3 regions of the Sinorhizobium numidicum genome follow, and region 2 is predicted to be linked to each of the others. Evidence: riboswitches for the same ligand, from Rfam matches in the RefSeq annotation. Region 2 holds a riboswitch; each other region holds the start of a gene.
What was found. A riboswitch is a leader RNA that binds a small molecule or an ion and turns the genes downstream of it on or off. The one in region 2 is predicted to bind cobalamin.

Region 1 (3,270 bases), 210 kb from region 2:
TATCAAGCACGTGGCAGCGGCCGTCGCGCCGCTGGCGTTCGCCCTCGCCGGTGAGGTCTGGGCCTCGGATGTTTGCGAACGCCTCACCGCCAGACTCGCCGATCTTCCGGCGGCAGTCACCACCACTGCCAATCTGCGCGATTTCACCGGCGCAATCTCCCGCCAGAACATTGAGCTTCGCCGCGCGAAGAATGATCGCCGTCGGATGGAATGCAGCAATGGCAGCGTCATCGTCATCGGCGGCGATAATGACGGCGCTTGTGCCGCGCTCGATGACACCATCGCTCGGATGGAGGACAATCTCCGGGAGCTCAAAGCGCAGCGCCAGGGGCTGCTTTCGGGCGGCAATGACGATATGCGCCGGCGCATTCTCGCGGCGATGGAAGTCAATGACTGCACGGGGGGACCTAGCGAGAATTGGGACGCGAGTCAGGACCAGTTTGCCGGCGCAGCCGAGGAAGGGACCGAAGTCCGCCGCAACATTCTTCGGGATCTCCCTCCGGACAGCGAAGACTATCCGCTGCTCTTCGACGGCTCCGGAATGCGCGATGTTCCGTCGATCGATGAAGGCGGTCTCGGCAGCTTCAGAACGATGTGCGTGCGCACCTGCGACGGCGCTTTTTTTCCGATTTCGTCGAACGCTACTCCGGCCGACTTCTCCCGCGACGCCGAGCTTTGCCGGGCACGGTGTCCCGGTGCCGAGACCGAGCTCTATTATCACGTGCTCGCCACCGAGGAGAGCGACCAGATGGTGTCCGCCTCGACCGGGAAGCCTTATACCGAACTCTCGACGGCTTTCGCCTATCGCGCGCGTGGCGTCGGTGCCCCCGGCACCTGCGGTTGCCAAGTTCCGAAGATCGCGGCCAAGACCAGCAGCGGAAATACCGCAGCCGCAAGCAAGCTTTCGGCCGTCTCCCCCTCGGTCATCACCATTGATGGCAAAATAGAGCCCACCACCGGACGGGCGAGCTCAAGGCCGGTGGAAGAGCGTCGCTACGATCCGGCAAAAAGCAACGTCCGCCAGGTTGGTCCGATCTTCCTTCCCAAGGAGGAAAGCGCGATCGATCTCAAGCATCCGACGGGACCAGGTTATCAACCGCTGCAGGAGAATTGACCTCGACACTCGTTAAATCTCCTGCAGACGAAAATGCCCTTACGGGTTGACCACTGGCTATTTGCTCGCCTTACAAACGTCTTTGGGCATAGACCCTCCGCCCTGGCGGACACCCCATCCTTCCTCGAAAACCAAGTCCTCCAGCGGCAGGCGTTCGCGCCAGCCCTTCACCGCAAGTTCAGGCTGTTGATAGAGCCGATCCACAAAGCCGAGGCAGAGCCACGCAACGATCTCGATATGCGCCGGTATGCCCAGGATCGTTTTGATCTCGGCCTCATGGAAAATGCTGACCCAGCCGACGCCTACGCCTTCGGCACGTGCTGCCAGCCAAAGGTTCTGGACAGCACAGACGGTCGAATAGACATCCATCTGCGGGTTATGCGTGCGCCCCAGCACCACCGCGCCGCCGCGCGTGCGGTCGCAAGTGACGCAAATGCTGAGCGGTGCCTTGCGAATGCCTTCGAGCTTCAGCGAACGATATTTCGCCTGCGTCTCGCCTGAAAACATCTCCGCCGCCTCTTCATTGGCGCGCCGGAATGCCTCCCAGACCTTTTCCCGCGTTTCGTTGCCGCGGACGAGGACGAAATTCCAGGGCTGCATGAAGCCGACCGACGGTGCATGATGGGCGGCGGCAAGCAGCCGGGCAACCAGCGCATCGGGCAACGGCTCGGGAAGAAATTCGTCGCGCACGTCGCGGCGCGTTTCGATGGCACGGTAGACGGCGGCGCGCTCGTCCGGCGGGAAAGCATCGGCCGCGGCAAGACGGCCCTTCGGGTCAGGCAGCATCGTTCGATCCCCAACAATGCACAACCTCCCGCCGTCCGCGCGGGGCCGGTCTATCTCGCCAGGCCGGTCTTCTGACTTTGGATCGCCCGATCGCGCCGCCTTCCCAAATCGCTTCAAGATTCAGTGGCAAGGTTGTGAAAAAGCTCAGAACCTACTCTGGCGCGACCGTCCCCATCACAGCGTTGGGCACGTACCGGATTTGCACCGGCTTCCCGATTCTCCCGCCTTCGCGGGCACCTGACGGGCGCATATGGTCACACTCGTCGTCGGATGGCAAGACGAGCGGAAGGCCGGAGCGGACTCCTCCGCCGAGGGCTCACAGCGGTGTTGCCGGATGCGGCGAAGCATCATAGGCGCCCCAGATCGACTGGTCGAAGCAGATCACCGAACCGGTCATAAGACCGGATTCCGCCGAGGAGAGATAGGCACAGGCGCGCGCGACCTCTGCAGGATCGACGAGCCTGCCGAATGGCTGGCTTGCCGACGCCTTCTCGAGCCAGTCCACAGAGGCCCCGTGATACTCGCGCTGGATGCGGTCCTCGCCCTCGGACGCCATCCAGCCGATGTTCAGGCCGTTGACCCGGATGCGGTTGCGCAGCAAGGCGTAGGCGGTGTTCTTGGTCAAGGTCTCCAAGGCACCCTTCGATGCGCAATAGGCGGCGATAAAGGGTTGACCCGCCTTTGCCGACATCGAGCCGATATTGACGATGGTGCCCTCCGTCTTTTCACGCCGCATCACCTTCACCGCTTCCTGCATCAGGAAGAACGGGGCGCGCACGTTCACCGCGAACATGCGGTCGAAGAGCTCCGGCGTGGTGTCGAGGATCGTCCCGCGATCGGTGATTGCGGCAGCGTTAACGAGCGCGTCGACACGGCCGAACTCCTTGTCGCAGGCCGAAACCACCTGGCGGGCGTCCTCCACCCGCTCGAGGTCGGCCGGGACATAGACCACCTTGGTCCCGGTCGCCTCGGCAATTTCAGCCGCTCTCGTCTCACCTTTTGCAGCATTGCGCCCGCAGATGACGATGCCGGCGGCACCGCGTTCGGCGAAGAGTGCCGCGATCGTCGCGCCGAGCCCCTGCGTGCCGCCGGTGACGATGGCGATCTTGCCATCCAGCCTGCCATAGTCTTTGCTCATCAAAAATCCTCCCCTGGTAACTGATCCAAGCGGTTCGGCTCCCGCAGCCACTGCGCCGGGGCCCGTCGTTATCTGGCCGTGTCCGTCAGCTTCTCTTCTTTACCGCCTGCTCGGCAAGCGCCTGTGCGAAGGCCTCGCTGCTCCAATCGGCCGCAAGCGCCTCATGCATCAGTTGCGCTTGCGTCTTTGGCGCCAGGCCCCCTATCGGCGGATCGCGATCGAGATTGGTCGG
Region 2 (3,270 bases):
CGTGAACGCCGAAGGCGGTGGAAAGGGCCGATGGCCGCAGCACCTCTTCGGGGCTCCCGAATGCAGCGAGCCGACCTTCCGTGATGATCGCGACATCGGTCGCGAACTCGGCCGCGAGATTGATGTCGTGGAGCGTCGTGACAATGGTGAGCTTCAGCCTCTTCAGGAGCTCGATAATTTCGAGCTGATGGCGGATGTCGAGATGGTTGGTCGGTTCGTCCAGAACGATGATGCGCGGCTCCTGCGCCAACGCTCGGGCGATCAGCACCCGCTGCTTTTCGCCGCCCGAAAGAGTGGCGAATTGGCGCCTGGCGAGATGCGCGAGATCGAGATGATCGAGCGCGTGCGCCACCTGGTTCCGATCCCGTTCCGTCCAGCCGCGCATGCCCTCGCGCCGTGGGATGCGGCCCATCATCACCACATCGCGTACGCTGAAGGGAAAATCGCCGGGCATCTCCTGCAGGACGACGGCGATGGTCTTTGCCGCCTCGCGCGCCGTCATCGCCCAGAGATCGACGCCATCCACCTCGATCCGACCGGCAATCGGCTGCACCGCGCGATAGAGGCAGCGGAGCAAGGAGGTCTTGCCGGCGCCGTTCGGGCCGATAATCGCAAGCCGGCTGCCCGGCCCGATGGAAAAGCCGATATTGCGGACCAGCCGCAGGCCCGGACGCGGCCCCCATTCCAGTCCCTCGACGCTGAGTGCCGCGCCTTGCTCAACGCAGCTCATGAGACACCCTCCCCGCCGTCACTGGAACCATCCCACGCTCTCCTCGGAAACGAGGAGCGCCGCAGGAGTGCGGGCGAGCGTGTTGCCGGTGAGACCGGCGCAAAAAAACGGGTTAGCAGCCGCATCCCGCTCCAATGTAGAAGGATCTGCTGCATGCATTATGCCGCCGCCGCCTTCGGCGTGGGCGGCGGCAAAGCTGACGAGATCGTCGACATCCTCTTCCGGCGCGATGTCACCGAAGAGGTAGGTCGCCTTGGCGGTTGCCTGGAAGGCGATCGTGCAAGGCCGCGTGCAGCCGGCCATGCACACCGTGCCGGCGATGGAAAAATCCTCGCCGAGCGGCTGGCCGAGTGCCGAAACGCTGCGGTTCAACAGCGCCAGCAGTTCGGCGCCGAGCCGGCAAGGCCCGCCGGTGAAGCGGCAATCGGTCGATACGGTTATCTTGTGCTGTCGGAAATTCGCCATGTCTGTTCTCCGCCGGATTGGGCCGGAGAGAAAATGGCGAAGATGCAGTGAAGCGGTCGCCCGCTGTGCCTGAGCCAGTTCTTTTCCATCGGAACACCCCGTCCGTTGTGGTTGATCGGTTCGATGGCAGGTCTCCTGGCTCGCGGGTCGCTGCGCATCCACGTCTTCCCGGCTTTTCGCCAGTGACATGGTGTGAATGCGCTTTCCGCTCACAGTTGCGGGGGCAGCCACGGTTTCGGCCCCTTCTGGGTCGTCCTCACCGTGTTCCCTTTTCAGCCACTGCCGAGTCACGGCAGCAGCACCATCGCACTCTTGGTGGCACGAATCGCCGCACGAGGCAACGGGTGGAAGGGAGGCGGATGCGGATATCAACACGGTTGGCCCCGGCAACAATTTGCGATGCGTGATCGTTGTTATAAAATAACATTACGTGCGGCAAGAAAAATTTGGCTGGAAGCTCCCGTATTCGCGGTGGGGATGCCTCGCCGCGATACTGCCGCCCGACTCAGCGCACCAATGGCCATACCCACATCAGCATCGGCACGGCGACGAGCACGATCACGATCGAGAGCGGCAGGCCGAGACGTGGATAGTCGCTGAAGCGATAGCCGCCGGGGCCCATTACCAGCGTGTTGCACTGGTGGCCGATCGGGGTGAGGAAATCGGAGCCGGCGCCGATTGCCACCGCCATCAGGAAGGCGTCCGGGCTATAGTTGAGGGCCGTCGCGAAGCTTGCGGCGATCGGCGCCATGACGAGCACCGTGGCCGCATTGTTGAGGAAGGGTGTGACGGCCATGGCGGCAATGAGGATAAGGGCGAGTGCGCCGGCCGGCGGCAGGCCCGAGGCCACACCGCTGAGCCAGCCGGCGATGAGATCCGATCCACCGGTTGTGCGCAGCGTATCGCTGACCGGGATCAGCGCCGCCAGCATCACGAGGATCGGCCCATCGACAGCGCGGTAGACGTCGCGCAGTGGAATGACGCGGAAGACCACCATGGCGAGCGCGGCCGCAAAAAAGGCGACCGGCACCGGCACGACGCCGACGGCCGTCGCGCCCATGGCCGCCGCTAGAACGAGGATCGGCACGGTCGCATAGCGGATGGTGCCTAGCAGGATTTCCCGTTGGGCCAACGGCAGACAGCCGAAATCCTGGAGGAACGACGGCAATTCCCGGCGCGTTCCCTGCAGCACGACGATATCGCCGGCCCGCAGCCTTATGCTGCCGAGGCGCTGCTTCAGCCGCTCGCCCTGGCGGCTGACGGCAAGCAGGTTGACGTTGTGCCTGTTGAAGAGCGCGAGACGCTGCGCCGACATGCCGATGAGCGGCGAGCCGCTGGCGATCACCGCCTCGATCGCCTCGATCTCGACACGCGCCTTGTCGTTCGGCGTTGGCGAACGATCGCCGGAGATCTTCAGCTTCGCCTGGGAAACGATGCGGTCGAGCGCCGCCGGCCCACCTTCGAGCAGCAGGATATCGTCGGCTTCGATCGCTATGTCGGGCAGCGGCGCCAGATGCGTGCCGCGGCGGAATATGGCAATGACGACCGCGCCCCCGTCGCCGAGCTTGACCAGGCTGCCCAGCGGCTTGCCGATTGCCGGAGAACCGGCCGGGACCACCGCCTCGGAGGTGTAGTCGGTGATCTCGATCGCGTCATGCACTGCGGCCTGCTGGCTCTTGCGCTCCGGCACAAGCCGGTAGGCGAAAAGCAGAAACACCGCGCCGACCAGCGCCAGCGACGCGCCGACCGGCGTGAAGTCGAACATGGTGAAGCTCTCGCCGGTCAGATCCGCGCGCATCCGCGACACGACGACGTTCGGCGAGGTGCCGACCTGCGTCATCAGCCCGCCGATGAGCGCGCCGAAGGCCATAGGCATCAGAAACACCGAAGGCTGCACATTCGAGCGCCGGGCGAACTGAAAGGCAACCGGAATCATGATCGCGAGCGCCCCAATATTCTTGATGAACGCGGAAAGCACGGTGACGGTGACGACGAGAAGCGCGAGTTGCGCCCGCACCGATTGCAGGTTCGGCAGGAAACGCTGGATCGCCGCATCGACGACGCCCGAACGCGCA
Region 3 (3,270 bases), 1.4 Mb from region 2:
GCAGATCAAAGGATTGAAGCGCGGCCGCCCTTTCATCTCGTAAATGTGGCTGATCGCGTCGGCATTGGTGGCATCGGCAGCAAGGCCATAGACCGTTTCCGTCGGGATCGCGACCGGTTCGCCTTCGGAAAGTATGGCGCAGGCTCTCTCGATCGCCCGATCCGGCTCGATGCGCGTGTCGATGATTTCGGCCATGGCGTTTCCATTCCTTTCCGACGCTTCCTTAAAGGAGGTGTCGCGAAAACAGAACGATTTTCTGCGTGCGAGGGCTGGTCAGAGGTTGCGGATGATTTTGCGCAGCGCCTCGTCTGCGGCGCCGAGCATCAGCACGTTCTTGAGCGCTATCATCGGATCCTGTGTGCGGAAGATCAGTCCGTTGCCGCGAACGTAGCGATTGACGACCATGTGCCGATCATAGGCGTCGGGTTCGATGGCGACGGCGAAATACATGCGCGAATAGCCCGGCTGTATTCGATCGAAGAAATGCGTCTCGTCACCAAGCTCGGAGAAAAAGTTCGCAAAGTAGAAGGCCCAGGTGACCTCTCGCGAGTGGGCCAGATGCGTTCTGGCGCCGGTCACATGGCAGTAACCAAGGTGAGGACTGTTGGCGAGCGTCCGGTGAAAGATCATCTTTGGAAAGCGGATCGAAGCATGGAAGCTGTTGATCCGCTTGTGGGTCGTCTCGCCGGCTGCCGTCAGTTTGCGTCCGGTCCGCTCCGCGACTTCGTCATGTGTCAGATAGCGCCGCTGCTCGGCTATCCAGTGGCGGCGCCGATCGATGCGGCCCGTCCTCAGGAACTCGGTATGGATTGCAGCCTTTGGTGCCAGGGCGGGTGCCCTTTCGGCCGCGTCGTAATATCTGAGCTTTGCCATCGACGTTAATGCGCCACCCTGCCGGTGAAACGGTTGATCCGTTAGCGGATGCTAAGTGATCAGGGTTAATGAATGTTTTCCGCCGGGGCGCGCTCGATGCGGGTGTCGCAAAAGGGCGAGCCTCTTTCGCAGCCGAGACTGCGCTGCCGAAAAAATCGCCAATTGCTCAAGTTTTCCGCTATCGCGTTGTTTACAAATGGAAAATATCATTTCTTACATGACGCGCAGATGCCGGAATATCTGTCGTCTTTCTGGAAACGGATGTCGCGAACCGGCAGTTGTCAAGGCTATCCGCCGGCTTAGATACCCACACTCAAGGTGCCGCCTTAGGGAGGGCGGAGAATTGGGAAGCCGGTCAAATCCCGGCGCTGCCCCCGCAACGGTGGTGGAGCAAAAAGCCTCGGCACAAGGCCACTGGACAAATCGGTCCGGGAAGGCGCCGGGCTGGTCCTTCGTGGACTGCTCCAGAGCCCGGAAACCAGCCTTGAAGCGAAATCAACCGTAACTGGTTGCGGCGGGCAGCCGGATCGGAACCACATGGCGCGCCGGCGTCATCGCCGGCGTTTGGTTCCTGTCCTGCCTCTCCGAAACGTGGCGAATGAGGATGGGACATGGACATTCAGAACGACATGCTGCGCAAGCTGAAAAGCCGCCGCAACGGGTACAGCCTCGACCGGGCTTTCTATATCGACCCCGACTATTACCGCCAGGATCTGGAGCATATCTGGTACAAGGATTGGCTCTTCATCGGCCATGATTGCGAAATCCCAAGAGCCGGGAATTATTTTACGGTCCAGGTCGGCGACTATCCGATTGTCGTCGTTCGCGACCGGCAGGGGACCATCCGGGCGCTGCACAACTCCTGTCGCCACCGCGGCTCGCGCGTCTGCGCGCAGCAGAAGGGCTCTTCGGCCAAACTCGTCTGTCCCTATCATCAATGGACCTACGAACTCGACGGCAGGCTGCTTTTCGCGCGGCAGATGCCCGAGGGCTTCGACCCCGCCCAGCACAGCCTGAAGCCGGTGCACTGCGAGACCGTTGGAGGATATATCTTCATCAGCCTCGCCGACCAGCCCATGGATTTTCAGCCCTTCCGCGACATGGCGGCAGGCTATCTCGCGCCGCATCGCCTTGGCGAAACCAAGGTCGCCTACGAGAGCACCATCGTCGAGAAGGGCAACTGGAAGCTCGTCTGGGAGAACAATCGCGAGTGCTACCACTGTGCCGCCAACCATCCGGAGCTCTGCCGGACGTACCCCGAGGCTCCGACGGTCACCGGCGTTCAGGCCTCGATGGACGATCCGGAAATTGCCGCCCATTGGGCGCAATGCGAGGCAGCGGGGCTGCCAAGCGCTTTCAAGATCTCGCCGACCGGCCAGTTCCGCACGACGAGAATGCCGTTGATCAACGACGCCGAGAGCTACACCATGTCGGGTGAGAAGGCCGTCCGTAAGCAGCTTTCCGCCGACGTCAACGCGAGCCGGATCGGCACGCTGCTTCTCTTCCACTACCCGACGACCTGGAACCACGTGCTCGGCGACCACGCGATCACCTTCCGCGTCTTGCCGCTGGGGCCCGAATTGACTGAGGTCACGACCAAATGGCTGGTCAACAAGGATGCGATCGAAGGCGTCGATTACACGATCGAGGAACTCACCCATGTCTGGACGGAAACCAACGATCAGGACCGCCGTATCGTTGAGGAGAATGCCTTCGGCATCCGCTCGCCGGCTTATGAGCCCGGTCCCTATTCGGCCGAGCACGAGGGGGGCGTGATGCAGTTCGTCGAATGGTATTCGAACTTCATGCAGAACCGCCTTCAGGGCGCTGCCGCTCCTCTCTCGCGGGTGGCATGACCCATGGAAATGGCCGCCTCCTTCCGCCATTTCGATGAACTGCATCCCTGGATCGATCGCCAGCACATGCTTGAGTGCACTTCGACGGTTGCCGAGACTGCGGATGTGATGACTTTCACGTTCCGGTCCGACAAACCGGCCTGGTTCCGTTATCTGCCGGGACAGTTCGTGACGCTTGAACTGCCCGTCGGCGAGGAGTCGGTGATGCGCACCTATACTCTATCGTCCTCGCCCTCGCGTCCGCTCTCGGTGGCCGTCACGGTTAAGGCCCAGGCGGACAGCGTCGGTACGCGCTGGATGTTCGACAATCTGAAGCCGGGCATGACGCTGAAAGCGCTCGGGCCGCTCGGCGATTTCAGCTTCGTCCGCCATCCGGGCGAAAAATATCTTTTCGTTTCGGCCGGTTCCGGCATCACCCCGATGATGTCGATGACGCGCTGGATGGGAGATTGCGCACCGGAAACGGATGTTACCTTCATTTCCTGCGCGAGACGGCCGGACGATCTTCTGTTCAAATCCGAGCTTGAAGTTCTCGCCCGTC

Region 1: another riboswitch for cobalamin. It lies ahead of bluB (5,6-dimethylbenzimidazole synthase); the one in region 2 lies ahead of PYH37_RS22160 (DUF1636 family protein).
Region 3: another riboswitch for cobalamin. It lies ahead of PYH37_RS15410 (aromatic ring-hydroxylating oxygenase subunit alpha); the one in region 2 lies ahead of PYH37_RS22160 (DUF1636 family protein).

What each region holds. Positions count from the first base shown of each region.
Region 1 is NZ_CP120368.1:2,072,249-2,075,518, forward strand. Features, by position in the region: gene PYH37_RS21115 (DUF2865 domain-containing protein) at 1-1,114, shown strand, start outside; gene bluB (5,6-dimethylbenzimidazole synthase) at 1,172-1,900, opposite strand; cobalamin riboswitch at 1,945-2,156, opposite strand; gene PYH37_RS21125 (SDR family oxidoreductase) at 2,217-3,038, opposite strand; gene PYH37_RS21130 (phytanoyl-CoA dioxygenase family protein) at 3,124-3,270, opposite strand, start outside.
Region 2 is NZ_CP120368.1:2,286,787-2,290,056, forward strand. Features, by position in the region: gene PYH37_RS22155 (ABC transporter ATP-binding protein) at 1-730, opposite strand, end outside; gene PYH37_RS22160 (DUF1636 family protein) at 749-1,195, opposite strand; cobalamin riboswitch at 1,304-1,516, opposite strand; gene PYH37_RS22165 (SLC13 family permease) at 1,701-3,270, opposite strand, start outside.
Region 3 is NZ_CP120368.1:906,122-909,391, forward strand. Features, by position in the region: gene PYH37_RS15400 (L-threonylcarbamoyladenylate synthase) at 1-195, opposite strand, end outside; gene PYH37_RS15405 (DUF6656 family protein) at 274-873, opposite strand; cobalamin riboswitch at 1,173-1,374, shown strand; gene PYH37_RS15410 (aromatic ring-hydroxylating oxygenase subunit alpha) at 1,485-2,729, shown strand; gene PYH37_RS15415 (FAD-binding oxidoreductase) at 2,733-3,270, shown strand, end outside.